One region of the Streptomyces axinellae genome, then DNA from elsewhere that is predicted to be linked to it. Evidence: predicted binding sites of a transcription regulator. Region 1 holds the regulator's gene; the other holds the start of a gene.
The links. Region 1 encodes HrcA, which represses chaperone genes, less so after heat shock. Its sites were predicted from a motif close to TTNGCACTCNGNNNNNCNGAGTGCNAA; they were not measured.
Positions count from the first base shown of each region.

Region 2: a site for HrcA is predicted at 2,918-2,944, ahead of groES (co-chaperone GroES). Genes of this name have one in related genera too.

Region 1 covers NZ_BAAARJ010000002.1:311,335-326,201, reverse strand. The annotation lists gene ABD339_RS03835 (hybrid sensor histidine kinase/response regulator) at 1-2,327, opposite strand, end outside; gene ABD339_RS03830 (SpoIIE family protein phosphatase) at 2,507-4,501, shown strand; gene hemW (radical SAM family heme chaperone HemW) at 4,593-5,834, opposite strand; gene ABD339_RS03820 (DUF3097 domain-containing protein) at 5,921-6,796, opposite strand; gene ABD339_RS03815 (MBL fold metallo-hydrolase) at 6,984-7,727, opposite strand; gene hrcA (heat-inducible transcriptional repressor HrcA) at 7,934-8,950, shown strand; gene dnaJ (molecular chaperone DnaJ) at 8,951-10,081, shown strand; gene ABD339_RS03800 (nitronate monooxygenase) at 10,388-11,485, shown strand; gene ABD339_RS03795 (16S rRNA (uracil(1498)-N(3))-methyltransferase) at 11,482-12,219, shown strand; gene ABD339_RS03790 (histidine triad nucleotide-binding protein) at 12,397-12,774, shown strand; gene ABD339_RS03785 (ribonuclease Z) at 12,781-13,710, shown strand; gene ABD339_RS03780 (pyridoxal-phosphate dependent enzyme) at 13,810-14,867, opposite strand, start outside.
Region 2 covers NZ_BAAARJ010000022.1:84,941-99,807, forward strand. The annotation lists gene ABD339_RS28050 (SDR family NAD(P)-dependent oxidoreductase) at 1-536, shown strand, start outside; gene groL (chaperonin GroEL) at 706-2,331, opposite strand; gene groES (co-chaperone GroES) at 2,460-2,768, opposite strand; gene ABD339_RS28065 (class I SAM-dependent methyltransferase) at 3,315-4,562, shown strand; gene ABD339_RS28070 (hypothetical protein) at 4,611-4,862, opposite strand; gene tsaD (tRNA (adenosine(37)-N6)-threonylcarbamoyltransferase complex transferase subunit TsaD) at 4,862-6,007, opposite strand; gene rimI (ribosomal protein S18-alanine N-acetyltransferase) at 6,000-6,545, opposite strand; gene tsaB (tRNA (adenosine(37)-N6)-threonylcarbamoyltransferase complex dimerization subunit type 1 TsaB) at 6,692-7,453, opposite strand; gene ABD339_RS28090 (LmeA family phospholipid-binding protein) at 7,532-8,944, opposite strand; gene ABD339_RS28095 (hypothetical protein) at 9,206-9,787, shown strand; gene ABD339_RS28100 (hypothetical protein) at 9,851-10,081, opposite strand; gene tsaE (tRNA (adenosine(37)-N6)-threonylcarbamoyltransferase complex ATPase subunit type 1 TsaE) at 10,286-10,774, opposite strand; gene ABD339_RS28110 (alpha/beta fold hydrolase) at 10,779-12,260, opposite strand; gene alr (alanine racemase) at 12,471-13,622, opposite strand; gene ABD339_RS28120 (DinB family protein) at 13,782-14,354, opposite strand; gene ABD339_RS28125 (GNAT family N-acetyltransferase) at 14,484-14,867, shown strand, end outside.

The sequences.
Region 1 (14,867 bases):
TCCGCGTAGCGCACCGACATGCCCGCGTGGCCCAGGACGTGGGTGAGGGCGAAGACGTTGCGGATGTCGTCGTCCACGATCAGCACCCGGGTGTTCGGGAGCACTTCCGCTGCCCGGCCGCGCCGCCAGCGAGTGAGGCCGGGCTTCGCCGCGCCCTGCTGGCGCGTCGTGCCGGTGACGTCCGCGGCGCTCCCCGGCCCGGAATCCCCGACGGTCCGGGCGGCGGTCCCTTCGGCCCCTGCCGTCACCGCTGCCCCAGCTGTCCCCGCGGCCCCGGCTTTCTCCGCGGCCCCGGCTTTCTCCGCGGCCCCGGTGGCTCCGCCCGCGTCCTGGACGGTGTTCCGGGTGGCGGCGGCTTCGGGGCGCCGGCGCGGTGCGGCCGAGACCGCTCCTGGCGGCTGCTCGGCCAGGCCGGTGGGGATTGTGAGGGTGAAGTGACTGCCCTTGCCCGGCTCGCTCTCGACCGTGACGCGCCCGCCGAGCAGGACGGCGATCTCCTGGCTGATGGACAGGCCCAACCCGGTGCCGCCGTAGGTGCGGTGCGTGGAGCGGGCACCCTGCTGGAACGCCTCGAAGACCCGCGCCAGGCACTCGGGCGCGATGCCGATCCCGGTGTCCGACACGGTCATCTCGATTTTCTCCCGGTCGCCGGGAGCCGGTCCCACGCGCAGCTCGACGCGGCCCTCCGAGGTGAACTTGAAGGCGTTGGAGAGCAGATTGCGCAGCACCTGCTGGATCCGGCGCTCGTCGGTGAACAGTTCGCGCGGGGTGCCGTCGGTGACCTGCACGGTGAAGCCCAGACCCCGGTCGAGCGCGAGCGGGCGGAAGGTGTCGTGCACATAGGTGAGCAGCTTGAGCAGCGTGACGCGCTGGGGGCGAACGTCCATCCGGCCCGCCTCGACGGTGGACAGGTCGAGCACGTCGTTGATGAGCTGGAGCAGATCGGTGCCCGAGCGGTGGATGGTCTGCGCGAAGCGGACCTCCTCCGGCGAGAGATTCCCCGCCTCGTTTCCGGCCAGCAACTGGGCCAGCACCAGCAGGGAGTTGAGCGGGGTGCGCAGCTCGTGCGACATGTTCGCGAGGAACTGCGTCTTGTACTCGGACGAGGCCGCCAGCAGCGCCGCCTTCTCCGACAGCTCGGTGTTGGCGCGGATGGTGTGCAGGGCGACGCCCATGGTGTGCATGAACTGGTCGAAGAAGGCGAGGTGGATATCGCTGAACGGGGTGAAGGAGGCCAGCTCCAGCACCCCGAGCACCCGGTCCTCGTAGAGCACCGGCAAGATCACCACGCATCCGGGCGGTGCCGAGCCCAGCCCCGAGGCGATGGGCAGATAGCCGCGCGGCACCTCGCTCAGCAGCAGTCGCCGCTTCTGCGCGGCCACCTGTGCCACCAGGCCCTGGGCCGGGGTACCCGGAAGGAGCGAACCCCGGCTCTCCTGCGCCGAGGTGCCGAAGCCCGCCATGTAGACGAGGCCCGAAGCATCCTGCGCGGGGGCCGGTGCCCCGCCGGGTACGCGGGTCAGGAACAGTGCGCCGTACTGCGCGCCGACCAGCGGCGGCAGTTCGCGCATGATCAGCTCGGCGACCTCCCTGATGTCGCGGTGCCCCTGCATCAGCGCGGCCAGCCGGGTCAGGTTGGATTCCAGCCACTCCTTGGCGCGGGTCGTCTCGCGCAGATCGGACACCATCCGGTTGACGGCCTCGGCCGCGGCGCGCCAGCTCCCGGAGAGACCGCTGAGCGAGGTGTGCGGCGGCGGAGGCCCGCCGCCGGCCGGCGGCCCGGCGTCCTCGTCGGTGCCCGCCCTGGTCACCTCGCTGGTGAACAGGGCGAGTTGGCCCGTGACCCGGTTGACGGTGCGGCCGAGCCGCCGCAGCTCGCCCCGTATCGGGCGGTGCCCGTCGTACTGCTCCATACGCTTGGACAGATCGCCCTCCGCCACCGCGGTGAGCACCCGGGTGGCCTCGGCCACCGGATGGGTGAGGGCGTCCAGCAGGGTGTTGGCCGCGACTACGGTGTCCGTCCACGCGCCCGTACCCGGACTGGCGCTCAGGCGCTCGTCGATGCGTCCATGGCGGATCACCTCGCGCTGGACGCGCACGAGTTCGGAGCCGAGGTGCTCCACCCGCGCCGCGAGCCCGTTGACGGCATCGGCCAGCGCCTGGCGGTCCTCCTCGCCCAGCCCGGCCAGCGACTCGGCGCTCAGCGCCACGCGGGCACCGAAGTCCCCCTCGCACAGCGCGGTCAGTGCGCTCAGCGCACCCACTGCCGGGCGCGGACCGGTGGCGGCTGCGGAAGAGGTCCAGGGCCTTGCGAAATCGGAAGACATGGCTCAATTCCCACCACTTCCGTGACTCGGTGCATATGAGCGGGCCCAGTCTGTCACTCTTGCCCTACTGTGCTGAGCGCATTCGACGGAACTGCCGGGTCCCCGCCGGGACGAGGGGATGTGCCGGGCCGGACCCGGAAGCCGGCCGGGGAAGCTGCGCGAAACTGGGGGATGGTGCGATGAGGCGCGCTAAGTACGCGGGAGTCGCCGGCTCACCCGGGCCCACGGCGCCGGGGGAGCGGGCCAGGGCGGGAGCGGCGGGGGAGAGCGCCGTCGCCGTCCCGGGGCCGCGTGAAATCTCACGGAAAGTAGGAACCGAACTGCCCGGCAACGCACTGGCCGCAGGCGCGGCGCGCAGCTTCATGCGGGCGGCGCTCGACGAGTGGGGAGCGCGGGGCCCGCTGACAGATGACGCGGTGTTGCTGGTCAGCGAGTTGGTGACCAACGCGGTCGTGCACGCGGGCACCTCCGTGGAGTTGGAGTGCCGATACGCCTCCGGAATCGTCTACGCCGAGATCACCGACCGCCATCCCGCCCGCGCCGTCACCTCGCGTGACGAGGCGGGCCATGGGCACGGTCTGCGGCTGGTCAGCGCGCTGGCCAAGGAGTGGGGCATCAGCTACCGCAGGGACCGCAAGGCCGTGTGGTTCCAGCTCGGCCCGGCCGAAGAGGCGGACGGCTTCGACGGACTCGCCGGTCCCACCGGGGCCGACGAGCCCCCCGCTGCCCCGCACCGGTACCACCATCACGCCCCTCCCCACGCTCCTCACGACGGCCCGCGCCTGCGCACGGCCGAGGGGACGTACGGAGAAACGGCCGGGGAGACGTACGCGGACTCGTTCGGGGAGGCGCACCAGGGCGCGTTCGGGTATCCCGCCGACGCCACCGCGCGCACCGCACACGCGCCGCGCGCCCGGATCGGCGCACGGGCGCACCCCGAGTGGACGAGCAACGGCGCGCTGGCCTTCCTCGCCGAGGCGTCCGACCTCCTCGCCGGTCACACCGACGAGGACAAAGTGGCCTCGCTCGCCGGACAGTTGATGGTGCCCCGCCTCGCCGACTGGTGCGCAGTCTGGCTGGAGGACAGCGAACGCGCGCGACTGCCGAGGCTGGCCCGCGTCTGGCACGCGCAGGAGAGCCGCATGGAGGGGCTCCGGGAGGAACTGGGGAAGGAGCCGCCCGCCCTGGTGCCCCGCGCGCTGCCCGGCCAGGCCGTCCCCTGGCGCTGGCCCGAGGGGGCGGGCGCCGAGGGCGGCTCGGGCGCCTCGGCGATGTGCCGCCTGGTGGTGGGCGGACGGGCCGTGGGGACCCTGGTGATCGGGCGTGCGGAGCTGTCGCGCATTCCGGATGAGGTCATGGGCCTGGTGGAGGACTTCGCGCGGCGGGTGGCGCTCGCCATCCTCTCCGCGCGCCGCTACACCCTCCAGGCCACCATCAGCCAGGTCCTCCAGCGCGGGCTGCTGCCCAGCGAGGAGATGTGTGTGCCCGGTCTGGAGACGGCGCTGGTCTACGAACCGGCGGGCGAAGGCGCCTGGGCGGGCGGTGACTTCTACGACCTGCTGCGCCTGGATGAGGACCGCTGGCGCTTCGCGCTCGGCGACGTGTGCGGCAACGGGCCCGAGGCGGCCGTCGTCACCGGCCTCGCCCGCCCCGTGCTGCGGCTGCTCGCCCGCGAGGGCTACTCCGTGCCCGAGACCCTGGACCGGCTCAACCGCGAGATCGGCGAACAGGCCAGGTTCCTCAGCCTGATCTACGGCGAACTCTCCTTCCGGGAGGGCGCCGTGGACTGCACCGTCGCCTGCGCCGGGCATCCGCTGCCGCTGGTGCGGGACGCCGCGGGCACCGTACGGGTGGCGGCGCTGCCGCAGCTTCTCCTGGGCGTGCTGCGGGAGGTGACCTACGACAGCCAGACCTTCACGCTCCACCCCGGGGACACGCTGCTGTGCGTCACCGACGGAGTGACCGAACGCCGGTCGGGGCGGCGGTTGTTCGACGACGGTGACGGGCTGGCCACGGTCCTCGCGGGCTGCGAACACCTGGACGCCACGGACACCGCCGAACGCGTACGCCGCGCCGTACACGGCTTCGCCCCCGGCCCGCCGACCGACGACCTGGCCATGCTGGTGCTGCGGGCGCCGCCGCACGGAGCACAGGAGGAGCCGGCCGGCCGCTGAGACCGGGGAGTCGGAGGGGGAGGAGCGGGCCGGGTGACGGGGCAACGGGAGACGGGTGAGGTGGAGGGGGCCGGGAGAGGGTGACGGGCCGTCAGTCCACCAGGTCGCGCACCACCGCGTCGGCCAGCAGCCGCCCGCGCAGCGTCAGGACCGCCCGGCCCTCCTCGTAGTGCCCCGGCTCCAGCAGGCCGTCGTCGCGCGCCTGACGAGCCGCCCGCGCACCCTCCGGCGCGAGGAGGGAGAGCGGACAGCCGCGGGCGAGCCGCAGCTCCAGCAGGATCCGCTCGACGCGCCGGTCCTCCGGCGAGAGCAGCTCGCGCCCCGCCCCCGGTGAGCGGCCCTCCGCGAGGGCCTGCGCGTAGGCGGCCGGATGCTTCACGTTCCACCAGCGCACCCCGCCCACATGGCTGTGCGCGCCGGGTCCCGCACCCCACCAGTCGGCGCCCGTCCAGTACAGCTCGTTGTGCCGGCAGCGGGCCGACTCGTCGCCTGGCGTCGCCCAGTTGGAGACCTCGTACCACTCCATCCCGGCCGCCGAGAGCCGCTCCTCGGCCATCAGGTAGCGGTCCGCGTGCGCGTCGTCGTCCGTCATCGGCACCTCGCCGCGCCGGATGCGCCGGGCGAGCTGGGTGCCCTCCTCGACGATCAGCGCGTACGCCGAGAGGTGATCGGGCCCCGCGCCGAGGGCGGCGTCCAGCGAGGCGCTCCAGTCCTCGTCGGACTCGCCGGGGGTGCCGTAGATCAGGTCGAGGTTGACGTGCCGGAAACCGGCGGCGCGGGCCTCCGCGACGCACGCCTCCGGGCGGCCGGGGGTGTGCGTGCGGTCCAGGATCTTCAGCACGTGGGGGCGCGCGCTCTGCATGCCGAACGAGATCCGGTTGAAACCGGCCTCGCGCAACTCGGCCAGGTAGGCCGGATCCACCGACTCCGGATTCGCCTCGGTGGTGACCTCGGCGTTCTCGGCGAGCCCGAACTCCTCCCGGACCGCCCTCAGCATCCGCCCCAGGTCGGCCGGGGGCAGCAGGGTCGGCGTTCCGCCGCCGACGAAGACCGTCTCGACCCGGCGCGGGTCGTCGCCCAGCACCTTGCGGGCCAGGCGGATCTCCTCGGTGAGGGTGGCCGCGTAGCTCTCCCGGGAGGCGGGCACGCCGTCCTTGCCGCTGCGCAGCTCGGTGGCCGTGTAGGTGTTGAAGTCGCAGTAGCCGCAGCGGGTGGCGCAGAACGGAACGTGCAGGTAGAAGCCGAGGGGGCGCGACGTGCGCTCTTCCCGCGCGGAGGGCGGCAGAGAGCCGTCCTCGGGCACGGGTTCGCCGTCGGGGAGTGCGGAGGGCATGGGTCCATTGTCCCCCGCCGCGGAATTTCCGGATCGGCCCGGCCGGTGCGCCCCCGGCCCGGCCGTCACTCTTTCGTGCCCGGCTGTCAGCCCTCCGGCGCCGTCACGAAGTCGATCAGCTCTTCCACCCGTCCCAGGAGCGCCGGCTCCAGGTCCTTGTAGGTACGGACGGAGCCGAGGATGCGCTGCCAGGCGGCGCCCGTGTTGGGGGCCCAGCCCAGGCCCTCGCACACCCCGCGCTTCCAGTCGGTGCCGCGCGGCACCCGGGGCCACCCCGCGATGCCGACCGAGGAGGGTTTCACGGCCTCCCAGATGTCGATGTACGGATGGCCCACGACCAGCACGTTTCCCGCACCGCCCGCACCGCCCGCACCGCCCGCACCGCCCCCGGTGACCTCTGCCGCGATACGGGACTCCTTGGAGCCGGGCACGAGGTGGTCGACCAGCACGCCCAGCCGGGCATCGGGGCCCGGGGAGAACGCCTCGACGATGGCGGGCAGGTCATCGACGCCCTCCAGGTACTCGACGACGACGCCCTCGATGCGCAGGTCGTCCCCCCACACCTTCTCGACCAGCTCGGCGTCGTGCCGGCCCTCGACGTAGATGCGGCCAGCGCGGGCCACCCGGGCGCGGGCGCCGGGCACGGCAAGCGAACCGGAGGCCGTCAGGCGCGGGCCCGAGGGCGCCGTTGCGGCGCCGGCCGGGCCCGGGCGGATCAGGGTCACGGTCCGGCCCTCCAGCAGGAAGCCGCGCGGTGCCATGGGGAAGACGCGGTGCTTGCCGAAGCGGTCCTCCAGCGTGACGGTCGGGCCCTCGGCGGTCTTCTCGCACCGGATGACCGCACCGCAGAATCCGGTCGTGACCTCCTCCACCACCAGATCCCGGTCGGCGGGCACCTCGGGCACCGGCTGCTTCCGCTTCCACGGAGGGGTGAGGTCGGGGCTGTCGTAGCGGCTGCGCATGGGCACATTCTGCTACGCGGCCCGTGCGGCGGCACGGAGTGCGCCCGTGCTGAGCCGAGCCCGCGAGCCATCCGGCCCCCGGCCGGAACGGGCGGGTATCCGGTGCGAGGCTCGAACCGGCGGGCATCCGGTGCGGAACCCGGACCCGGCAAGTATCCGGTCCTGGCCCGAACGGCGCGCGTCCGGTTCAGGAGGCGAACCGGCGTACCAGCGCCTCGCGTTGCGCGCGGACGAACGCGGCGTCCACCAGCGCGCCGTGCCCGGGCACATACACCGCGTCCTCGCCGCCCAGCGTCAGCAGCCGCTCCAGTGCCTCCGGCCAGCGGGCCGGGTGCGCGTCCGGGCCCGCCTGCGGCTCGCCGGACTCCTCCACCAGGTCGCCGCAGAAGACGACATCGGGCGAGCCGGGCACCAGCACCGCGAGGTCGTGTCCGGAGTGTGCGGGGCCGAGGTTGGCGAGGACCGCCTCCCGCCCGCCCAGGGGGAGCGTCAGCTCGCCGCAGACCGGATGGTGCGGCGGCACCAGGATGTCGGCCGCCTCCGCCGCCTCGTCCTCCAGGAGACCGTGCGCGACGGCCTCGTCGCGCAGCGACTCGGCCTGCCTGCCGAGGAGTTCGGCGACGCCGACGGCCCCGTACACCTGCGCGCCGGAGAAGACGGCCGTGCCGAAGACGTGGTCGAAGTGCGGGTGGGTCAGCGCCACCCGGGTCACCGGGGCGCCCAGCCGGGCACGTACGTCGGCCCGGATCCGGGCACCCTCGCGCAGCGAGGAGCCGGTGTCGATGACCAGCACCTCCTCCGTGCCGCCGACCGCGCCCACCGTCGCGTCCCACTGCGGCAGCCTGCGGCGGATCACCCCCGGTGCGATCCGCTCCCAGTCCGTGTCGCGCGTGGACGGATTCCGCCCTGCGTCTTCCCGATCCGGCTCCATACGACGACGCTAACGGCACGGGGCGGGCAGTGCTTGTCCACTGCCTGCCTCCAGGCCCCGCGCGATACGGTCGAGCCCGCTCGATCAGGCGGCCCTTGCCCTGGCCGTGGCGACCGGCCGTACACTGGCACAGGGAGCCTGGCACTCCCGATCGGAGAGTGCCAGGGAAGGTATCCAGGACCGCGGCCGGACGGGAGGTGTGCGCCATGCTCAGCGAGCGCCGTCTTGAGGTGCTCCGCGCCATCGTCCAGGACTATGTCGGCACGGAGGAGCCCGTGGGCTCCAAGGCACTCACCGAGCGGCACAACCTCCAGGTGTCCCCGGCCACTGTCCGCAACGACATGGCCGCGCTGGAGGACGAGGGTTTCATCGCCCAGCCGCACACCAGCGCGGGCCGTATCCCCACCGACAAGGGGTACCGCCTCTTCGTCGACAAGCTCGCCGGCGTCAAGCCCCTGTCCTCGCCGGAGCGGCGCGCCATCCAGAACTTCCTCGACGGCGCCGTCGATCTCGACGACGTCGTGGGGCGCACCGTCCGGCTGCTCGCGCAGCTCACCCGGCAGGTCGCCGTCGTGCAGTACCCCTCGCTGACCCGTTCGACGGTGCGGCATGTGGAACTGCTGGCGCTGGCCCCGGCGCGGCTGATGCTGGTGCTGATCACCGACACCGGCCGCGTCGAGCAGCGCCTGATCGACTGCCCGGCGCCGATCGGCGAGACGGTCCTCGCCGACCTGCGGGCGCGGCTCAACAGCCGTGTGGTGGGCGAGCGTTTCACCGAGGTCCCCTCCCTGGTGCAGGATCTTCCCGAGTCGTTCGACGCCGATGACCGGGGCACGATCTCGGCCGTGCTGGCGACGCTGCTGGAGACCCTGGTCGAGGAGACCGAGGAGCGGCTGATGATCGGCGGCACCGCCAATCTCACCCGCTTCGGACACGACTTCCCGCTGACCATCCGCCCCGTCCTGGAGGCGCTGGAGGAGCAGGTCGTCTTGCTGAAGCTGCTCGGGGAAGCCAAGGACCCGGGTATGACGGTACGAATCGGGCATGAGAATCAGCACGAGGGACTGAGTTCCACATCGGTCGTCTCGGTCGGCTACGGTTCGGGCGACGAAGCAGTCGCCAAGCTCGGCGTGGTCGGCCCGACCCGCATGGACTACCCCGGAACGATGGGAGCTGTACGCGCAGTGGCACGGTACGTCGGACAGATCCTCGCGGAGTCGTAAGTGGCGACGGATTATTACGCGGTCCTCGGCGTGCAGCGCGACGCCTCGCAGGACGAAATCAAGAAGGCGTTCCGCAGGCTCGCCCGCGAGCTGCACCCGGACGTCAACCCGGACCCGAAGACCCAGGAGCGGTTCAAGGAGATCAACACCGCTTACGAGGTGCTCTCCGACCCGCAGAAGAAGCAGGTCTACGACCTCGGCGGGGACCCGAACTCCAGCGGTGGCGGGGCGGGCGGCTTCGGCGCCGGCAACTTCGGCAACTTCAGCGACATCATGGACGCCTTCTTCGGCACCGCCTCGCAGCGCGGCCCGCGCTCGCGCACGCGCCGGGGCCAGGACGCCATGATCCGGCTGGACATCGACCTGGACGAGGCGGCGTTCGGTACCACCAAGGACATCCAGGTGGACACCGCCGTCGTCTGCGGCACGTGCAGCGGCGAGGGCGCCGCGCCGGGCACCTCGGCCCAGACCTGTGACATGTGCCGCGGCCGTGGCGAGGTCTCCCAGGTCACCCGCTCCTTCCTGGGCCAGGTCATGACCTCGCGGCCCTGCCCGCAGTGCCAGGGCTTCGGCACGGTCGTGCCCACCCCCTGCCCGGAGTGCGCGGGCGACGGCCGGGTGCGCTCGCGGCGCAGCCTGACCGTGAAGATCCCCGCGGGCGTTGACAACGGCACCCGCATCCAGCTCGGAGGCGAGGGCGAGGTCGGCCCGGGCGGCGGCCCGGCGGGCGATCTGTACGTGGAGATCCACGAGGCCCCGCACCCGACTTTCCAGCGGCGCGGCGACGACCTGCACTGCACGGTCACCATCCCCATGACGGCGGCGGCCCTCGGCACGAAGGTGCCGCTGGAGACGCTGGACGGCATGGAGGAGATCGACATCCGCCCCGGCACCCAGTCCGGCCAGTCGGTCCCGTTGCACGAGCGCGGCATCACGCATCTGCGCGGCGGCGGCCGTGGCCAGCTGATCGTCCACGTCGAGGTCACCACCCCCACCAAGCTGGAGCCGGAGCAGGAGGAACTGCTCCGCCGCCTGTCCCAGCTGCGCGGCGAGGAGCGGCCCACCGGCCAGTTCCAGCCGGGCCAGCAGGGGCTGTTCTCCCGCCTGAAGGACGCCTTCAACGGGCGTTGACCGGATGGTTGTCCGGCCGGGGGTCCGGGGGTTGTCCCCCGGGGGTGGGGTAACGGGCGTTGACCGGCTGGTTGTTCGCGGCCGGGGGGCCGGGGGTTGTCCCTGGGAAGATGGGTAACGCGCTTCGCGGTACCGGGTATTGGGGCCGCGGTGTCCGGAGTCGAGGCCGCAGGGCCCCGCGTTGAAGTCGCGGGGCACCGGCGTTGTCGGGGTCCCGCTGGGCGCCCTTCGGGCAGGTGGGGGGCGCCGCGAGCGTTGGTGACACGGAGTGCAGGGTTCGTAGGGGAGCGTGACAGGATAAGGGCCATGTCCACCGCGCTGCCTACGCTCTCCGAGCTGACCGAACACCCCGTCATCCAGGCACCGATGGCCGGTGGCGTCTCCCGTCCCGAGCTGGCCGCCGCCGTCAGCGAGGCGGGCGGGCTGGGCTTTCTCGCCGCCGGGTACAAAACGCCCGACGCGATGTACGAGGAGATCAGACAGCTGCGCCGCCTCACCCGGCGGGCCTTCGGCGTCAACCTCTTCATGCCCCAGTCGCGCACGGCCGATCCGGCGGCGGTCGCGGTCTACCGCGAGCAGCTGGCGGGCGAGGCCACCTGGTACGAGACCGAACTGGGTGACACCGAGGGCGGCTCGGACGACGCGTACGACGGGAAGCTGGCGATCCTCTACGAAGATCCCGTCCCCGTCGTCTCCTTCCACTTCGGCTGCCCCGCGCGCGGTGTGCTGGAGCGCTTCGCGAAGCTGGGCACGTACACCATGGTCACCGCGACCACCGTCGCCGAGGCGCAGACCGCGCAGTGGGCCGGCGCGCAGGCCGTGTGCCTTCAGGGCATCGAGGCGGGCGGCCACCAGGGCACCCACCGGGACGACCCGCAGGCGGACGCCTCGGTGGGCGGCGTCGGGCTGCTCTCGCTGGTGACGCAGGTCAAGGAGTCGGTACAGCTGCCGATCGTCGCCGCAGGCGGGCTGATGCGCGGCGGCCAGATCGCCGCGGTGCTGGCGGCCGGGGCGAGCGCGGCCCAGCTGGGGACGGCCTTCCTGGTCACCGCCGAATCCGGCGCCAACCCGCTGCACAAACAGGCCATGACCAACCCGCTGTTCACCCGCACCGAGCTGACCCGCGCCTTCTCGGGACGCCCGGCACGCGGACTGGTGAACCGTTTCATGCGCGAGCACGGACCATACGCCCCGGCCGCCTACCCCCAGATCCACTATCTGACCGCCGGGCTGCGCAAGGCGGCGGCCAAGGCGGGCGACCCGCAGGCGATGGCCCTGTGGGCGGGCCAAGGACACCGGCTGGCACGGGAGTTGCCCGCGGCGCAGCTTGTCGAGGTGCTCGCGGCCGAATTGTCCGTGGTTCGCGAGGGAATGTCCTCGCGCGGTGGAGAGGGGCACGCATGACCGCGCCGGTCTTTCTCGCCGACCGCGCACTGCTGCGCACCGGAACCGTCGTACTAGGCGGCCCCGAGGGGCGCCACGCCGTCTCGGTGCGGCGGCTGCGCCCCGGCGAGGAGGTCGTCCTCACGGACGGCGAGGGCGTCGGCGCTTACGGCAGTGTGATCGCCGCCGAGGGCAAGGACCGGCTGGAGGTCGAGGTCACCGAGGTGCGCGAGGAGCCGGCGCCGCGTCCCCGGCTCACCGTCGTCCAGGCACTGCCCAAGGGTGACCGGGGCGAACTGGCCGTCGAGACCATGACCGAGACCGGTGTCGACGCGATCGTGCCGTGGGCCGCCTCGCGCGCCGTCACCCGGTGGAAGGGCGAGCGCGCGGCGAAGTCGCTCGCCAAATGGCGGGCCACCGCGCGGGAGGCGGGCAAGCAGGCGCGGCGGCTGCGCTTTCCCGAGGTCGGGGACCTCGCCGCCACGAAGGATGTCGCCTCGCTGCTCGCGGATGCGGACTTCGCCGGGGTGCTCCACGAGGAGGGCGCGGCGCCGCTGGCCACCGCGGTGCTGCCGGAGGCCGGGCACATCGTGCTGGTCGTCGGGCCCGAAGGCGGCGTATCGCCCGAGGAGTTGGAGCTGTTCGCAGGGGCAGGGGCCGGTGCGCTCCGGCTCGGCCCGAGCGTACTGCGCACCTCGACGGCGGGGACGGCGGCGGCGGCCGTACTGCTGGCGCGGACCGGCCGCTGGTCCTGAGCGGTCCTCACGGGGACGGGGCGGCCTCCCGGGGACGCCGGATACGGGGGCGGCCTCCCGGGACGCCGGACCGTACCGCCTCCGCCCCCGTCCTCGGGGCTGTCGATCCGGGCCCCACCTGCCGGTGCGGCCCGCCTGCGCACGAGGTCGTGCGCGGGGACCGGTAGCATCCCGTCCATGGCTGGAGAACCCCAGGCGGACTGCCTGTTCTGCAAGATCGTGGCGGGCGAGGTCCCGGCGACGGTGATCCGGGAGACCGAGACGACCGTCGCCTTCCGGGACATCAACCCGCAGGCCCCCACCCACGTTCTGGTGATCCCCAAGGCGCACTACCCGGACGCGGCCACCCTCGCCGCCGCCGCGCCGCAGCTGATGGCGGACGTGGTGCGGGAGACGGGAGAGGTCGCGGCGCAGGAGAACATCGTCCCCGGCGACGGTGGTCCCAGGACGGGATACCGCGTGGTCTTCAACACCGGCTCCGGCGCCGGCCAGACCGTCTTCCACACGCACGCGCACGTCCTCGGCGGGCGCGGCCTCGAATGGCCCCCCGGGTAACCGGCGTTGTCCACCCGGGAACTGGTGGTGCTGGGCACCGCCAGCCAGGTGCCCACCCGGCAGCGTAATCACAACGGGTACGTCCTGCTGTGGGACGGGGAGGGCATCCTCTTCGATCCCGGCGAGGGCAGCCAGCGGCAGATGGCACACACCTCCGTGGCCGCGCACGACCTCACCCGGATCTGTGTGACGCACTTCCACGGCGACCACTGCCTCGGCCTGCCCGGCGTCATCCAGCACCTGAGCCTCGACCGGGTGCCGCACACCGTCACAGCCCACTACCCCGCATCCGGCCGGACCTCCTTCGCGCGGATGCGGCACGCCACGCCGTTCCACGAGACGGCCGACCTGCGCGAGGCGCCCGTACACCGTGCGGGCGTGCTCGCGGGCGGCCCCGGGGATCCGGACGGCAGCGCGCCGCCCTTCACCCTGGAGGCCGTCGCGCTCTCGCACCGTATCGAGACGTTCGGATACCGGCTGACCGAGCCCGACGGGCGCCGGATGCTGCCCGCCCTGCTCGCGGAGCGCGGGATCGCGGGGCCGGATGTGGGCCGCCTCCAGCGGGAGGGAGAGCTGGGCGGCGTACGGCTGGCGGACGTCAGCGAACCGCGCCCGGGGCAGCGCTTCGCCTTCGTCATGGACACCCGGCTGTGCGACGGGGTGTACGAGCTGGCCGAGGGCAGCGACCTGCTCGTGATCGAGTCCACGTTCCTGCACGCCGAGGCCGAACTCGCCGAGAACTACGGGCATCTCACGGCCTACCAGGCGGGGCGCGTCGCCGCCGAGTGCGGGGTGCGGCACCTGGTGCTGACCCACTTCTCCCAGCGCTACGACGATGCCTCCGCTTTTGGTACCGAGGCCCGCGCGGCGGGGTATGAGGGCGAGCTGACGGTCGCGGAGGACCTCACCCGGATCCCGGTGCCCAAGCGGCGGTGACTCCGCCGCCCCCTTGCCGGAGAGGTCTCGGCCTGCCGAGGCGGTCTCTGTCGGGGCGGTGCCGGCGTACCGGAGCGGTGGCGGCGGGCCGCGCCACGGTCAGCCCATGACCTCGATGAAGCGCTCCAGGCCGATGTTGCCGCCCGAGATGATGACGCCCACGCGCTCGGGCGGGTTCTCCACCCGCCCCGCCAGCAGGGCGGCCAGCCCCGTCGCGCCACTCGGCTCGATCAGCATCTTCAGCCGCTCGAAGGCGAAGCGCATGGCCGAGCGGATCTCGTCGTCGCTGACCAGCGCCACACTCTCCATCAGCCGCCGATTGACGGAGAAGGTCAGTTCGCCCGGGGTGGGGGCCGCCTGGCCGTCGGCGAGGCCGCGCGGCACCTCGATCCGCACCCGGTGCCCTGCGGCCAGCGAGCGGGCCGTGTCATCGCCGTCCTCCGGTTCGACCCCGATCATCCGGATGCCGGGCCGCAGCGCGGTCGCCGCCGTCGCCGCGCCCGCCATGAGCCCGCCGCCGCCCAGCGGCACCACCATCGCGTCCAGGTCGGGGACGTCCTCCAGCAGTTCCAGCGCCGTCGTGCCCTGGCCCGCCATCACGGGCGGGTGCTCGTAGGGCGGGATGAGCGCCCGGCCCTCCTCCTCGGCGACCTTCGCCCCGATCGCGGCCCGGTCCTGGGTGTAGCGGTCGTAGGTGATGACCCGGGCGCCGTATCCTTCCGTCGCCGCGCGCTTGACCGCCGGGGTGTCCTCGGGCATGACGATCACCGCGCTGGTGCCCAGCTCGCGGGCGGCGAGCGCCACGGCCTGCGCGTGGTTGCCGGACGAGTAGGCCGCCACGCCGCGGGCCAGCTGCTCGGGGGAGAGCTGGGCCAAAGAGTTGTAGGCGCCGCGGAACTTGAAGGCGCCTATCCGCTGGAAGTTCTCACATTTGAGGAAGACCTCACTGCCCACGAGCCCGTCGAGGGTGCGGGAGCGCACGACCGGGGTGCGGTGCGCGACGCCTTCGAGGCGCGCCGCCGCGGCGCGTACGTCCTCCAGCGTGATCACGGGAGCGGCGGTCTCAGCGGTCCCGGCGTTTTCAGCGGTCGCGGCGTTTGCAGCAGTCCCGTCATTTTCGGTGGTCGCAGCGGTCTCGGCAGGGGAACCAGCGGTGC
Region 2 (14,867 bases), on a different contig from region 1:
TCGATCTGCTGGTGAACAACGCGGGCTTCGGCAACAAGGGCCGCTATCTGGAAGTACCGGTGTCCGAGGAGCTGACCATGCTCAAGGTGCACTGCGAGGCGGTGCTGCGGCTGACGTCGGCGGCGACCGAGTCCATGCTGGAGCGGGGCAGGGGCGGCGTGATCAACGTCGCCTCCGTCGCGGCGTTCTTCCCGCGCGGGACCTACGGCGCCTCCAAAGCATGGGTCACCCAGTTCACCCAGGGCGCCGCCCGGGATGTGGCGGGGCGGGGCGTGCGGCTGATGGCGCTGTGCCCCGGGCTGGTGCGCACCGAGTTCCACGAACGCGCCGGGATGGACGCCGAGGACGTGCCCGGCTGGATGTGGCTGGACGCGGACCGGGTCGTGGACACGGCGCTGCGCGATCTCGCGCGGGGCCGCACCCTGTCGGTGCCCGACCCCCGCTACAAGGCCCTGCTCGGCGCCTCCCGGCTGGTGCCCCGGGGCGTACTGGCCCGCGCCTCATCGACGACGGGCCGCAAATACGGCCCGAAGTAGCCGTACTTCCGGCTGGAAGTAGCGGCTTGAAGCAGAAGTAGCGGCCTGGAGCAGCCGCACTGGGAGCAGCCGTATGGGCCGGAGGCCGGAACGCGCCGGGCGCACCCCCGCAAGCTCCAGGGGGTGCGCCCGATGTGCCCGGTGTATCCGGTCAAGCGGAGGCTGAGCCTCAGTGCGCGTGGCCGTGGCTGTGGCCGCCCGCGGCGTCCTCTTCCTCGGCCGGCTTCTCGACGACCAGGGTCTCGGTCGTCAGCAGGAGCGAGGCGATCGAGGCCGCGTTCTCCAGCGCGGAGCGGGTGACCTTGACCGGGTCGATGACGCCGGCCTTCACCAGGTCGCCGTACTCGCCGCTGGCGGCGTTGAAGCCGTGCCCGGCCTCCAGCTCGGCGACCTTGGAGGTGATGACGTAGCCCTCAAGGCCCGCGTTCTCGGCGATCCAGCGCAGCGGCTCGACGGCGGCGCGGCGGACGGTGGCGACACCGGTGGCCTCGTCACCCTCCTTGCCCAGGTTGCCGTCCAGCACCTTGACCGCGTGCACGAGCGCGGAGCCACCGCCGGAGACGATGCCCTCCTCGACGGCCGCACGGGTCGCGGAGATCGCGTCCTCCAGGCGGTGCTTCTTCTCCTTCAGCTCGACCTCGGTGGCCGCGCCGACACGGATGACGCACACGCCGCCGGCGAGCTTCGCCAGGCGCTCCTGGAGCTTCTCGCGGTCCCAGTCCGAGTCGGTGGACTCGATCTCGGCCTTGATCTGCGCGACCCGGCCCTGCACGTCCTCGGACTTGCCGGCGCCATCGACGATCGTGGTGTCGTCCTTGGTGATGGTGACGCGGCGGGCCGAGCCCAGCACGTCGAGACCGGCCTGGTCGAGCTTGAGGCCGACCTCCTCGGCGATGACGGTGGCGCCGGTCAGCGTCGCCATGTCGCCGAGCATCGCCTTGCGGCGGTCGCCGAAGCCGGGGGCCTTGACGGCCACCGCGTTGAAGGTGCCGCGGATCTTGTTGACGACGAGGGTCGAGAGGGCCTCGCCCTCCACGTCCTCGGCGATGATCAGCAGGGGCTTGGAGCCGCCGGCCTGCATGATCTTCTCCAGCAGCGGCAGCAGGTCCTGGATGGAGCTGATCTTGCCCTGGTGGATCAGGATGTACGGGTCGTCGAGGACGGCCTCCATACGCTCCTGGTCGGTGACGAAGTACGGCGAGAGGTAGCCCTTGTCGAAGGCCATGCCCTCGGTGAAGTCCAGCTCCAGGCCGAAGGTCTGCGACTCCTCGACGGTGATGACACCGTCCTTGCCGACCTTGTCCATCGCCTCGGCGATCAGCTCGCCGACCTGCTTGTCCTGCGCGGACAGCGCGGCGACGGAAGCGATGTCCTCCTTGGAGTCGATCGGGCGGGCCGTGGAGACCAGCTCGTCGGAGACGGCGGCGACGGCCGCGTCGATGCCCTTCTTCAGGGCGGCCGGGGAGGCGCCGGCGGCAACGTTGCGCAGGCCCTCGCGGACCAGCGCCTGGGCCAGCACCGTGGCGGTGGTGGTGCCGTCACCCGCGATGTCGTTGGTCTTGGTCGCCACCTCCTTCAGGAGCTGGGCGCCGAGGTTCTCGTAAGGGTCCTCGACCTCGACCTCGCGCGCGATGGTCACGCCGTCGTTGGTGATGGTCGGGGCGCCGAACTTCTTGTCGATGACGACGTTCCGGCCGCGCGGGCCGATGGTCACCTTCACGGTGTCCGCGAGGCTGTTGACGCCCCGCTCAAGGGCGCGACGGGCGTCCTCGTCGAACTTCAGGATCTTCGCCATGGGAGCTGCTGTGTCCTCTCACACGTCTCGCACGAGCCGCGCCCTGGCCCCTGCTACCTCATCGGGAGCGGGCACCAGGGCGCGGTTCACCTGCAAACTGCTGAGTCCGGATTACTGCTGGGTCCGGATTACTTCTCGACGATCGCGAGAACGTCGCGGGCCGAGAGGACGAGGTAGTCCTCGCCGCTGTACTTCACCTCGGTGCCGCCGTACTTGCTGTAGAGCACGATGTCGCCGACGGACACGTCGAGCGGCAGGCGGTTACCGTCCTCGAAGCGGCCCGGGCCCACGGCCAGGACGGTGCCCTCCTGGGGCTTCTCCTTGGCGGTGTCCGGAATGACCAGGCCCGAGGCCGTGGTCTCTTCAGCGTCGAGCGGCTGGACCACAATGCGGTCCTCAAGCGGCTTGATGGCAACCTTGGAACTGGCGGTCGTCACGATCCGACCTCCCCCTTCGGAGATCTCATCACGGGGTCATATGTCTGGGGTGGCGACCTGGTAGATCCGTCGTCGCGGGTGCCGGATCTGCCCGTCGCTACTGTTGGCACTCCCACGGGGAGAGTGCCAAGGTCGAGATTATGCCGGGCTTAGCACTCGGTCAAGCGGAGTGCTAGCCGCACCGGCTTGTGGGGGGTCGAAGGGTGACCCCTCGCGACCCTTTCGTGCCCTTGGCAGGGGGCTGTGTCCTTGGCAAGGGGCCGTCCTTGGCAGGAGGCCGCCCTTGGCAGGAGGCCGATTTCGGCTTCCCCACCGTGGGGGTTATCGCTCGCGCTCGTCCTCAATCGCCGGACGGGCTTGAATTTCGCGGCGTCGATCGCACTCGCCCCCAAGCTCCCCCGGCCTCCGGCCAGGAGGCGGTTGGCCCCTGGCAGGCTCAGATGGCCCCCCGGCCTCGACAACCGGGCCCTCGGGCGGGAGGGGGCCTCGAAGCGGCTGCGGTTGTCCCCGGCCGGGGGCCGGGGTGAGGCGGGGGAGGATGGTGGGGTGGAGACGGATGTGTTCGAGCGGCTGCTCGGTGTGGAGGGGCAGGCGCTCCTGCGTGAGGTGCGGGATGTGGAGCCGGCGCGGGAGCTGGAGGCGGCCACCAAGTTGCGGCGCTCGCACGACGCCTCTCTCGTGTCGGCCGCGCTCGCGCAGGCGCGGTTCCGGCAGCGGGCGGTGGCCAAGTTCGGGGCGGCCGACGCCGCGCGGATGTACTTCACGCCGAACGGGCTGGAACAGGCCACCCGGGCGCCGGTCGCGGAGCACCGGGCCCGCCGGTTCGCGGAACTGGGCGCCCGCCGGGTCCTGGACCTGTGCTGCGGCGCCGGGGGTGATGCGCTCGCGCTGGCGCGGGCCGGGATCCAGGTGCTGGCTGTGGACCGCGATCCGCTGACCTGCGCGGTCGCCCGCGCCAACGCCGAGGCGCTGGGGTTGGCCGACCGGATGGAGGTCCGTTGCGCCGATGTCACCGAGGTCGCCACGGACGGCTGGGACGCGGTGTTCGCCGACCCCGCGCGCCGTACGGGACGGGGCCGGGTGTTCGACCCGGAGGCGTACTCCCCGCCGCTGAGCTGGGCCGTGGAGACGGCGCGTCGCGCGCCGCTGGCGGCGCTGAAGGTGGCGCCGGGCATCCCGCACGAGGCGGTGCCGCCGGAGGCCGGGGCCGAGTGGGTCTCGGACGGCGGGGAGGTGAAGGAGGCCGTGCTCTGGTTCGAACAGGGCCGGGCCCGGACCCGGGCCCAGGGCGGGTCCGGTGGAACCAGTGGGCCCGGTGGGCCCGGTGGGGTTCGGGCGACGCTGCTGCCCGCCGGGCGGACGCTGACCGGGCGCGGGCTGCCCGATCCGGAGACCGGGCCGGTGGGCCGGTATCTGTTCGAGCCGGACGGTGCGGTGATCCGCGCGCACCTGGTCGCCGAGGTGGCGGCCCAGGTGGCGGGGCGGCTGATCGACCCGACGATCGCCTATGTGACGGCGGACGCGCCGCACCGTACGCCGTATGCCGCCGGGTACGAGATCACGGACGTCCTGCCGTTCAACGTCAAGAAGCTGCGCGCGCTGCTGCGCGAGCGCGGGGTCGGCGTGGTCACCGTGAAGAAGCGCGGCTCGGCGGTCGAACCGGAGGAGTTGCGCCGCAAGCTGAAACTGGACGCGAAGGCGCACCGCGGGGCGTGCACGGTGTTCCTCACGCGGGTCGCGGGCGCCCCGAGCATGCTGCTGGGGCACCCGTTGGGCGGGTCCGAGGCGCCCTGAGCCTCGCGGCCTGCCCGCCGCTCCCGGAGCCGTCCGCGCCGCGCCCGCTCACACCTGTACGAAGCGCCAGCGGTGCACCGGCCTGGCGGTCATGTCCGGTGCCGGGTCGGGGAGTTCGGGCACGTCGGCGTCGTAGTCGCCCTCCCACCAGGTGATGACGAGCACGCGTTCGCCGGGTGCGGTGTAGTGCTCGCGGCGTCCGGGTGCGGCGGGCAGTTCCTGGGCTCGGGCCCACTCCAGCAGTTCGGCGGCGCGGCCGGGGGCGGCCTTGGCCTCCCACATGAGGGCTACGGTCGGCATCAGGCGTAGAGGTTCTTCCTGCTCAGCTCGTGCACGTGGTCGTGGTCGTGCGCGTGGCCGTGGGCATGCGCGTGGCCGGGGCCCTCGCTGTCGCCGCTTCCCGCGCCCGGCACATGCGGCTCCGTCACCGGCAAGGAGGAGTCGGCCGGCAGGTCCCAGTCCGAGACCGGGCGGTTGCGGGCGACCATCTCGGCGCCGAGCGCGGCGACCATCGCACCGTTGTCGGTGCACAGCTTCGGGCGCGGCACCCGCAAGGTGATGCCCGCGTCGGCGCACCGCTCCTCGGCCATGGCGCGCAGCCGTGAGTTCGCGGCGACGCCGCCGCCGATCATCAGGTGATCGACGCCCTCGTCCTTGCAGGCCCGGATCGCCTTGCGGGTCAGCACGTCCGTCACGGCCTCCTGGAAGGAGGCGGAGACGTCCGCGACGGGCACCTCCTCGCCCGCGTTCCGCTTCGCCTCGATCCAGCGGGCGACGGCCGTCTTGAGCCCGGAGAAGGAGAAGTCGTACGGCGCGTCGCGGGGCCCGGTCAGCCCGCGCGGGAAGGCGATGGCGGCCGGGTCGCCCTCCTTGGCGTACTTGTCGATCACCGGGCCGCCGGGGAAGCCGAGGTGCAGCACCCGGGCGACCTTGTCGAACGCCTCGCCCGCCGCGTCGTCGATCGTCGAGCCGAGCGGCCGTACGTCCGAGGTGATGTCGGGGGCGAGCAGCAGCGAGGAGTGCCCGCCGCTGACCAGGAGCGCCATCGTCGGCTCGGGCAGCGCGCCGTGTTCGAGCTGATCGACGCAGATGTGCGAGGCGAGGTGGTTGACGCCGTAGAGCGGCTTGCCCAGCGCGTAGGCGTACGCCTTGGCCGCCGATACGCCGACGAGGAGCGCGCCCGCGAGCCCGGGTCCGGCCGTGACGGCGATGCCGTCGAGGTCGGAGGCGGCGACTCCGGCGTCCTTCAGCGCGCGCCGGATCGTCGGGACCATGGCCTCCAGGTGGGCCCGGCTGGCGATCTCGGGCACGACACCGCCGAAGCGCGCGTGCGTGTCCACGCTGGAGGCGACCGCGTCGGCGAGCAGGGTGTGCCCGCGGACGATGCCGACGCCGGTCTCGTCGCAGGAGGTCTCGATGCCGAGAACGAGCGGTTCGTCAGCCATGGCTCTCTGTTCCTTGGGGTGTACGGGGGCTGGTGCTGGAGCTGGTACCGGAGCTGAGGTGTGCGGGGGCGGGGGGCAGGGAGGCGGCAGGCACTCCCGGATCGGTGAGGCGCATGACCAGGGCATCGACGCCGGCCGGCTGGTAGTAGCCGCGGCGGATGCCGATGGGGGCGAAGCCGAAGCGTTCGTAGAGGCGCTGGGCCGGGAGGTTGTCCACACGGACCTCCAGCAGGACCTCCGCGCACTCGAAGTCCGTGGCGGCGCCCAGCAGGGCGCGCAGGAGGCGGGAGCCCAGGCCGGTGCCGCGGTAGGCGGGCAGGACGCCGATGGTCTGTATGTCGCCCGTGCCGCTGACCGCCGCGAGGCCCCCGTACCCGACGAGCCCGCCCTCGGGGTCGGCGGCGACCAGGTAGCGGCGGGTCGCCGCCGGGCCGCGCGCGAGCGCCAGCTCGGACCAGAACATGCCCTCGGACCACGCGTCCTCGGGAAACAGCTCGCCCTCCAGCGCCAGGACGGGGCCGATGTCCCACCAGCGCATCTCCCGCAGCGTGACCTCGGGCGCCCCGTCCTCAAGGGCCGCCGCGCCCGAGCCCTCGCCCAAGCCCTTGCCCGATCCCGCGCCTTCGCTCTCGCCCGGCACCGGAGCTGGTTCCGGTTCCGGGTCCGGGCCGGCATCGCGTCCGCTCACCGTGGCGTGACCACCTTGTAGTTCGCGGGCACCTGGGCGTCGGGGCGGCGCAGATACAGCGGCTGGGGCGGCAGCAGTTCCTCGCCACGGGCCAGCCGCTCGGCCGCGAGCCGGGCCAGCGCGGGGGCGGACAGTTCGGCGGGCAGATCGTGGCGGACCCCGCGGAAGACGTCCTCGTACAGCACGGCTCCGGCGCCCACGGCGGGCAGCCCGGCGACCCCGGCCTCGAAACCGGCCCCGAGCCCGGCCGCCTCGGCCCCGCTCTCATCGGCCTCACCGGCCGCACCGGCCCCGTGCAGCTCTCCCGGGCCGCCGCGCGCCGCGAGGTCCGCCGGCCGGTCCACGGCCGGTTCGCCGACGCGGGTGCGCGCGTCGGCGTAGCGGGCCCAGTAGACCTCCTTGCGGCGGGCGTCGGTGGCCACCAGGAAGGGCTCCTCCAGGCCGGTGGCGTACGCGATGCCATCCAGCGTGCACACACCGTGCACCCGCGGCCCGAGCGCGGCGCCGAACGCCTCGGCCGTCGCCAGGCCGACCCGCAGGCCCGTGTAGGGGCCGGGTCCGACGCCGACGACAACGTCCGTCACGTCGGCCAGTTTCCGCCCGGCCTCGCTCAGCACCCGGTCGATCGAGGGCAGCAGCAGCTCACCGTGGCGGCGGGCATCGACCTGGTGGGCGGCGGCGAGCGTACGGTCGGCGTCGGCGTCGTGGAGGGCGACGGTGACGGCGGGTGTGGCGGTATCCAGCGCGAGCATCAACACCCGTCCAGCCTACGGCGCCCGCGCCGCGGGCTCCCGGCCCTCCGGCGCCCCGGTGCCCGGTCGCGGGCCGCCGCGTGCTCAGCGGTGCGCTGCCGCTGCCTCCTTTTCGGCGGCCTTGCCGAAGGGCACATCGGTGCCCGTCAGGTCGGCGTGGATACCGTCCTTGGCGACGGAAATCCCGCGGAGCCGCACGTCACCGGGCATCTTGGGCAGCTTGAGGTCGAGGGCGAGCTTGTCGGCGAGCTTCGGTTCCTCGATCTGCTTGAGGCCCTCGACGAGCGCCGGGTCGATGCCGAACTTCTTCAGCATTTCGGGGTGTGCCATGGCGGCGTCGAGCATGTTGACGCGCATCACCTTGTCCACGAAGCGCGGCTTCCCGGTCACTTTGTGCAGCTCGCTCTCGCTGTGCCGGATGCGCTGCACGCGCTTGTCGGACAGCCCGAAGCGGTGGGCGATGGAGCGCACCTCGAAGAGCGCCCTGGCCTTGGCCGCGTCGCGTTGGACGCGCTCGGCCAGCGGGCGGGACAGCCGCAGGCCCTCGTTCTTCCCGGTGCCGGGGACGTAGCTGAAGAGCCCGGGGACATCGAGCCGCATGTCCCCCACAGTGGTGCCCACGGCGTGGTCGCCCGTGCGCTGGAGGTGGGCGCGGGCCCGCACCTTGACCTCGGTACCGGCGACGGGCAGCTTGCCGTCGGCCAGCACGGTGCTGGGGCCGCCCTCGGTGAACTTGACCTGCGAGGTGCCCAGTTCACGGTCGAGGTCGTCGAAGGCGATCAGGACATCGCCCTTCATCCGGCCGAGCACCGCGCCCTGGATCGAGGACGGGGCGTCGCCGACGATCTTCACGTCGTTCACGGTGCCGTTGACCTGCGCGACCGAGACGCGGCCCGCCGGCACATCGGGGATCGTCACCTCGACGTGGTCGAGCCGGTCGCTCGCCAGCTGGGTCAGAAAGGGGAACCCCTTGATGTGGACCTCCGGACGCGCGTGCAGGTGCAGCGACTTCTGCACCTTTTCGGCGGCCTTGCCCTCCGCGTAGAGCGCGGCCCAGCGGTCGCCGACGCCGAGGAAGGCCAGCAGCGCGAGGCAGGCGATGCCGAGCTTGACGGTCATCCGGAAGCGGGACCTGCGCCGCCTGCGCACGGCGCGCAGGTAGGGCATGCGGTCCTCGTACTCCGGCTCGTCGTAGTCCGAGCGGAGGCTGAAGCCCAGCGGGCCCTCACCGGCGGGGTCGTGGGGATTGTCATACGGGTTGTCCCCGGGGGCCGGGTCCGCCGAGAGCGCGTCGTACGGGTTCGGCCGGGGGGCGGCGGACTCTCCTGCCGCTCCGGGCGGCGCGAGGGCGGCCAGTTCGTCGTAGGGGTTGGCCGACGAGGATCCCGCTGACCGCCGGTTCTGCTGGCTCTGGTCGTGCTGGGCCGGCTGGTCCTGCGGGGCCGGGACTTCCGGTATGGGGGTTGTGGAGCTTGGCGATGATCCGTGGGGGGACATCGCCATATGCGAACACAAGGCCAGGCGTTACTCCAAGTCTCCACTTGCAGCCACCGGCCGGTCACCCGCAGGCCACCGCGGGCCGCTACCGCCCGCTACCGCCGCCACCGGTTCCGTCCTGGGCCGTACGGCCCTGCTGCTACCGTCAACTCCAGCGCGCAGGGGGGCGCGGGGGCGCGCGTACGGACGGCGTACGGGACCCGCCCACGGGAGCGGGACGATCCCGCCCACAGGAGCGGGCACGAGAGGTGGCGGCGCACGGTGGCACGCAGCAGCGGCAGCGGCGCGGGAGTTGTGGTGACCGGGCTGACGGCGGCGGCTCTCGCGGTGATCGGCTTCTTCGCCTTCCAAGCCTCCGCCGCCCAGGACCGCGCCGAGAAGCACGCGCCCGCCAAGGCCGCCTCCCCCTCCCCCGGCGCCTCCGATGCCGGGAAGAAGAACCAGCAGTCCCGGAAGAAGGCCACGGCGCTGCCCGCCCGCTCCGGCAGCGGTTTCCGCGTCGTCTACGCGCTCGAACGCCGACGCGTGTGGCTGGTCGGCAAGGACGGCAAGGTCACCGACACCTTCACGGTGCACCCCAGCACGGTCAGCCCGGCGCCGGGCACCTACAAGGTCAGCTCGCGCTCGTCGCACGTCACCGGCTCGGACGGGGTGCCGATCGAGAACGTGGTGCGCTTCGCCGACGTCAAGGGCGTCAGCGTCGGCTTCAGCGCCGCACTGGACGGCTCGACACCGAATGCGGACCCCTCGCGCAAGACGGGCGGCGTCCGCGAGAAGCGCGAGGACGGCGAGGCGATGTGGCTGCACGCCACGATCGGCACCCGGGTCGTCGTCATCCCCTGAGCGGCGGGCCGCCGTCATCCCCTGGCCGGCCGATGACCTGGCCGGATATGACCCGGCCGAACCCTACGCCGCGCCCTTGTCCGGGACGTTCACGGGCAGTTGCGGCAGCGCGGTGGGCTCGATCGCGCCCTCGGCCTCACCGGCCGCTTCGTCCGCCGACGGCTCGGACGGCGGCCGGGAGACGGCGGCAGCCGCGGCACAGGACGCGAGCAGTTCGCTCATCGGCGGCGTGGGCCGGACCTGCCGCGCCGCGTGAACCCGCGTCGGCCGCTGCTCGGGCTTTCGTGCCGTCATGGCTCCCTCCGGGGGCTCCAGGCGCCTGGTCACTGCGCCGTCAGGCATACTTAGGCATACCTAACCGCGCTCTGGCTCCCATGGGACCACGCGGCACACCGCCCGCGCAACATCTTGCCGACACCATGTCGGAACGTGCGACCCCGCGTCACGGTCCGAAACGGCCACGTCAGCGGGGCGTCCGGACGCTCAGGCGCCGGACACTCAGGCGCCCGGGTCAGCGCGCAGCGCCGCGAGATCCTCCTCCGCCCAGCGTGCGCCGAGGCCGGTGACGGTCACGGTCCGCACTCCCCCGGCGTCCCCCTCCCCGTCCTCGGAGGCGCCGTCCGCCGAGCCGAGCGAGCGGGAGATGACCACCTGGAGGCGGTCCTCGGTCAGCTCCTCGACCTTGCCCTCGCCCCACTCCACGACGACCACGGACTCGGGCAGCGAGACATCCAGGTCCAGGTCCTCCATCTCCTCCAGACCGCCGCCCAGCCGGTAGGCATCGACGTGGACCAGCGCCGGGCCGCCGGTCAGCGACGGGTGGACGCGGGCGATGACGAACGTGGGCGAGGTCACCGCGCCCCGCACCCCCAGCCGTTCCCCGAGGCCACGCGTCAACGTCGTCTTTCCCGCGCCCAGTTCACCCGTGAGCATGACCAGGTCCCCGGCGCGCAGCAGCTCCGCGAGCCGGCCGCCCAGCTCCCGCATTTCGTCACCGGTCCGAACGGTGACGGTGACGCTGGCGTCCCCGCTCCCGCTCCCCTCCTGACGACGAAGAGCCCGCGGACTCGGGGCCTCCGGATTGTGGGCCGGACGGGGGGCGGGGTGCTGGTCGTGCGGTGTTTCCATGCGTCCGGATGGTACGCGCCAGCAGCGCGGCCACATGCTCGTTCACCCTCTCGGGGCGCTCCAGCATCAGCAGGTGCCCCGTGGCCTCCAGGATCACGAACGCCGCGTCCGGCAGCGCGCCCGCGATCCGCTCGCTGTGCTCGCTCGGAGTCAGCAGATCCCGGTCTCCCGCCAGCACCAGCGCGGGCAGTTCGCCGAAGGCGGCCAGGGCCCCGGTCTTCTCGTGCTCGGCGAACGCCGGGTAGAACTGCGCGACGACATCGACCGGCACCGACTCGATCAGCCGCTCGGCGAACCGCGCCACCCCCGGGTCCACCTCGCCGACGCTGCCGAAGGAGTACCTCTTGACGACCCCGGCGAACAGATCGGCCGTCGCGCGCCGCCCCCGCTCCACCAGTTCGGACTGCGAGCCCAGCGCCCTGAGCACCCCCGGCACCAGCCGCCGCACGGCCCGCACCCCGGCGGCCGGCAGCCCGTAGGTGACCTCGGCGAGCCCGCCCGCGCTGGTGCCGAGGAAGCCCACGCCCGCCACCCGCTCGGCCACGTACTCCGGGTACTGCTCGGCCAGCGCCATCACCGTCATACCGCCCATCGAGTGCCCCACCAGCACCACAGGCCCCTCGGGCACCGCCGCATCGAGGACGGCCTTCAGGTCGCGGCCGAGCAGGTCGATGGAGACCGGCTCCCCGGCGGGTGCGCGGGCGGAGCGGCCGTGACTGCGCTGGTCCCAGTAGACGGCGCGCACCGCACCGCGCAGCGCGGCCCGCTGGAAGTGCCACACATCCTGGTTCAGGCAGTAGCCGTGCGAGAAGACCACGGTCACCGGCTGCTCCCCGGCCCCTGACCCCGACCCGCGCTCGGACCCGGCCCCGGACCCGTCGCCCTCCCCGGTGGACGGCGTACGGCGCAGCAGCCGCAGCAGCCGGTCCCGGTAGCCCCCGGGAACGGCCGCGCCGTCGTACTCCCCGCCGTCGTCCAGATGTACGGGCTCCACCTCGGGGCCGCCCGCGCCGTCGCCGGAGGCCGCCGCCCCGGCGGTGGGGTCGGCGAAGTCGGCAGGCTCATCGACCTCGAAGTGCAGCGCGGTGCCGTCCTCCGCGTACACCGTGCCGGGGGTGCCCCGCAGCGAGCCGTACGGCCCCGAGGCATCCAGCGCGAGGCGCGCCTTGCGGCGCACGGCGCGGTGGACGGTGAGCCGCTCCAGCGCGACCCCGGCGGCCACGACGCCGATGGCGGCACCGGCCAGGCCCGCCTTGCGCGTCCAGCCGCCCCCGGCGCCCGCCGCCGGGACCGCGGAGGCCAGCGCGCCGTCGGCGCCGCGCGCCACCCCGGTCAGCTGTCCCATCTCGACGGCGCCTGCGGTGCGCCAGGCCCGGCGGGCCTCGTCGGCGGCGCTCAGCGCCGAGAGAGCACCGGCCGCCGCCCCGGCGGCACCATCGGCCCCCGCCCTGTCGTTTCCGCTCATGCCCTGGCCACCGTCCGTCCCCCGTCGCCGTACCGTTCAGCACGTGTGCGTCAGCCGCACGCGCACCCGTCACCCGTCACCCGTCACCCGTCACCCGTTCACATATACCCGTGGCACCCGAGGGCTGATCCGGGTGACGATCTCGTACGAGATGGTGCCCGCCGCCCGCGCCCAGTCCTCGGCGGTGGGCTCGCCCTGCCGGCCCTCGCCGAAGAGCACCGCGCGCTCGCCCTCGGCCACCTGGTCGCCGCCCAGGTCGATCACGAACTGGTCCATCGCCACCCGGCCCGCCACCGTGCGCCACTTCCCGGCCACCAGCACCGGACCGGACCCCGAGGCGTGCCGGGGGATGCCGTCGCCGTAGCCCAGCGGCACCAGGGCCAAGGACGTGTCGCCCGAGGTGCGGTAGTGATGCCCGTAGCTGACGCCGTGACCGCCGGGCACCTGCTTGACCAGGGCGATCGAGGCGCTGAGCGTCATCGCGGGCCGCAGCCCGAGCCCCTCGGCCGTGCCGACCTCGGGGGACGGGGAGAGCCCGTAGACCGAGACGCCGGTCCGGACGAGATCGAAGTGCGACTCGGGCAGGGTCAGCGTCGCCGGGGAGTTGGCCAGGTGGCGCGTTTCGGGGTCGAGCCCGGCCCGCTCGGCCACGGCCAGTGCCGCGCGGAACGCCTCCAGTTGCGCCGCGTTGGCCGGATGGCCGGGCTCGTCGGCACAGGCGAAGTGCGACCAGATGCCGGTGACCTTGAGCGCGCCCTCCGCCTCGGCGGCCCGCGCGGCGGCGACCAGATCCGGCCAGGCCCCGGGCGGGCAGCCGCCCCGGCCCAGCCCCGTGTCGGCCTTCAGATGGACGCGCGCGGGGCGGCCCGCCTCGCGGGCGGCGGCCACGATCTCCCGCAGCGCCCAGCGCGCGCCCGCCGAGACGTCGATGTCCTGCTCGATCGCCTGCTGCCAGGGGCTGCCCGGCGTCCACAGCCAGCACATGATCCGGCCCTGGTCCCCGGCGGCGCGCAGCGCGAGCGCCTCCTCGGGGGTGGCGGTGCCCAGCCACCCGGCGCCCGCCTGGCGGGCCGCGCGGGCGCAGGGGATCGCACCGTGTCCGTAGCCGTCGGACTTCATCACGGCCATCAACTCGGCGCGCGGCGCGCGCTCGCGGAGCGTACGGACATTGGCGCGCACGGCGCCGAGGTCGATCTCGGCGCGGGCACGCTGGGCGCCGGCCGTCTGCTGCTGGTCGTTCACCTCCTCAGTCTCTCAGGCGGCGTCTCGGGCAGCCGTGGCCCACAGCATCCCGGGCAGCCGTTGCCCGACCACGTGGTCAGCGCCCGTCCCACCGCCCGTCCACATGCTCGTCTCGGCGCCCGCCTCGGTGCCCGTCCAGGTGCCGTCCCAGTGCCTGCCTCAATGCCCGGTGGCCCCGTCCACGCGCTCACGCAGCAGATCGGCGTGGCCGCAGTGCTGGGCGTACTCGGCGATCATCGCGACGAGCACCCGCCGCACGGAGACCGGGGCGCCGGTGCGCTTGTGGATGCCGGTGGCGTCCAGATCCATGACAGCGACGATCTCGCGGGAACGCTCGCACTCCCGCCGCCAGACGGCCAGCGCCTCCGCCGGGTCCCCGTCCAGCCGGTCGAAGTCCTGCTCCGGGTCCTCGTCCGAGTAGTAGAGCAACGGGACCTTCTCGCCTGCCAGTTGGACGCGGAACCACCAGCGCTCCGCACCCGCCAGGTGCCGCAGCAGTCCGTGCAGGCTCATGCCCGACGGCGGCACGGAGCACGTCGAAAGCTCCTCGGGGGTGAGGCCCGAGCACTTGAGCACCAGCGTGTCGCGGTACCAGTCCAGAAAGCGGGTCAATATCTCCCGCTCGCCCCCCACCAGCGGAAGCGGCTCCCGGTCGTCGTCCGTCCACGTGGGGGAGAAGTGCTGCGGCATGGTCTGTTCCGGCCCGGCGCCCGTGGCGCTCTGCTCACTCATGCCCGGAGTCTGACACCGCCCACTGACAACACCGGGGCACCTGTGGACAACTGCCGTGGCCAACCGCCATGGACGGCCGCCGTGCGAGGGCGGGAAAACCCTTTGCGGCGGCGCCGCGCCTCCCGGTCAATGGTCGGCGTGAACTGGACCATCAGCCCAGCCCCCATCGCGGGACCGGAGGCCCTCGCCACCGTGCGGGCCTACCTCGACGACATCATCAGCCGCTACTACGGCCGCCCCGCCACGGCCGAGGAGATCGACCAGACCCTGGCCGAGGAGCGCGACGACGAACTCGCCCCGCCCACCGGCCGGTTCCTGCTGGCCCGCGCCGAGGACGAGGGCGCCGTCGCGGGCTGCGCCGGAGTGCGCATGCTGGATGAGAAGACCGCCGAGCTGCGCCGCGTCTGGGTCGTGCCGCAGGCGCGCGGGAACGGCCTCGGCACCCGGCTGGTCGCCGCCGCCGAGCACGCGGCCGTCGAACTGGGCGCGGCGGCCATCCGCCTGGATACCCGC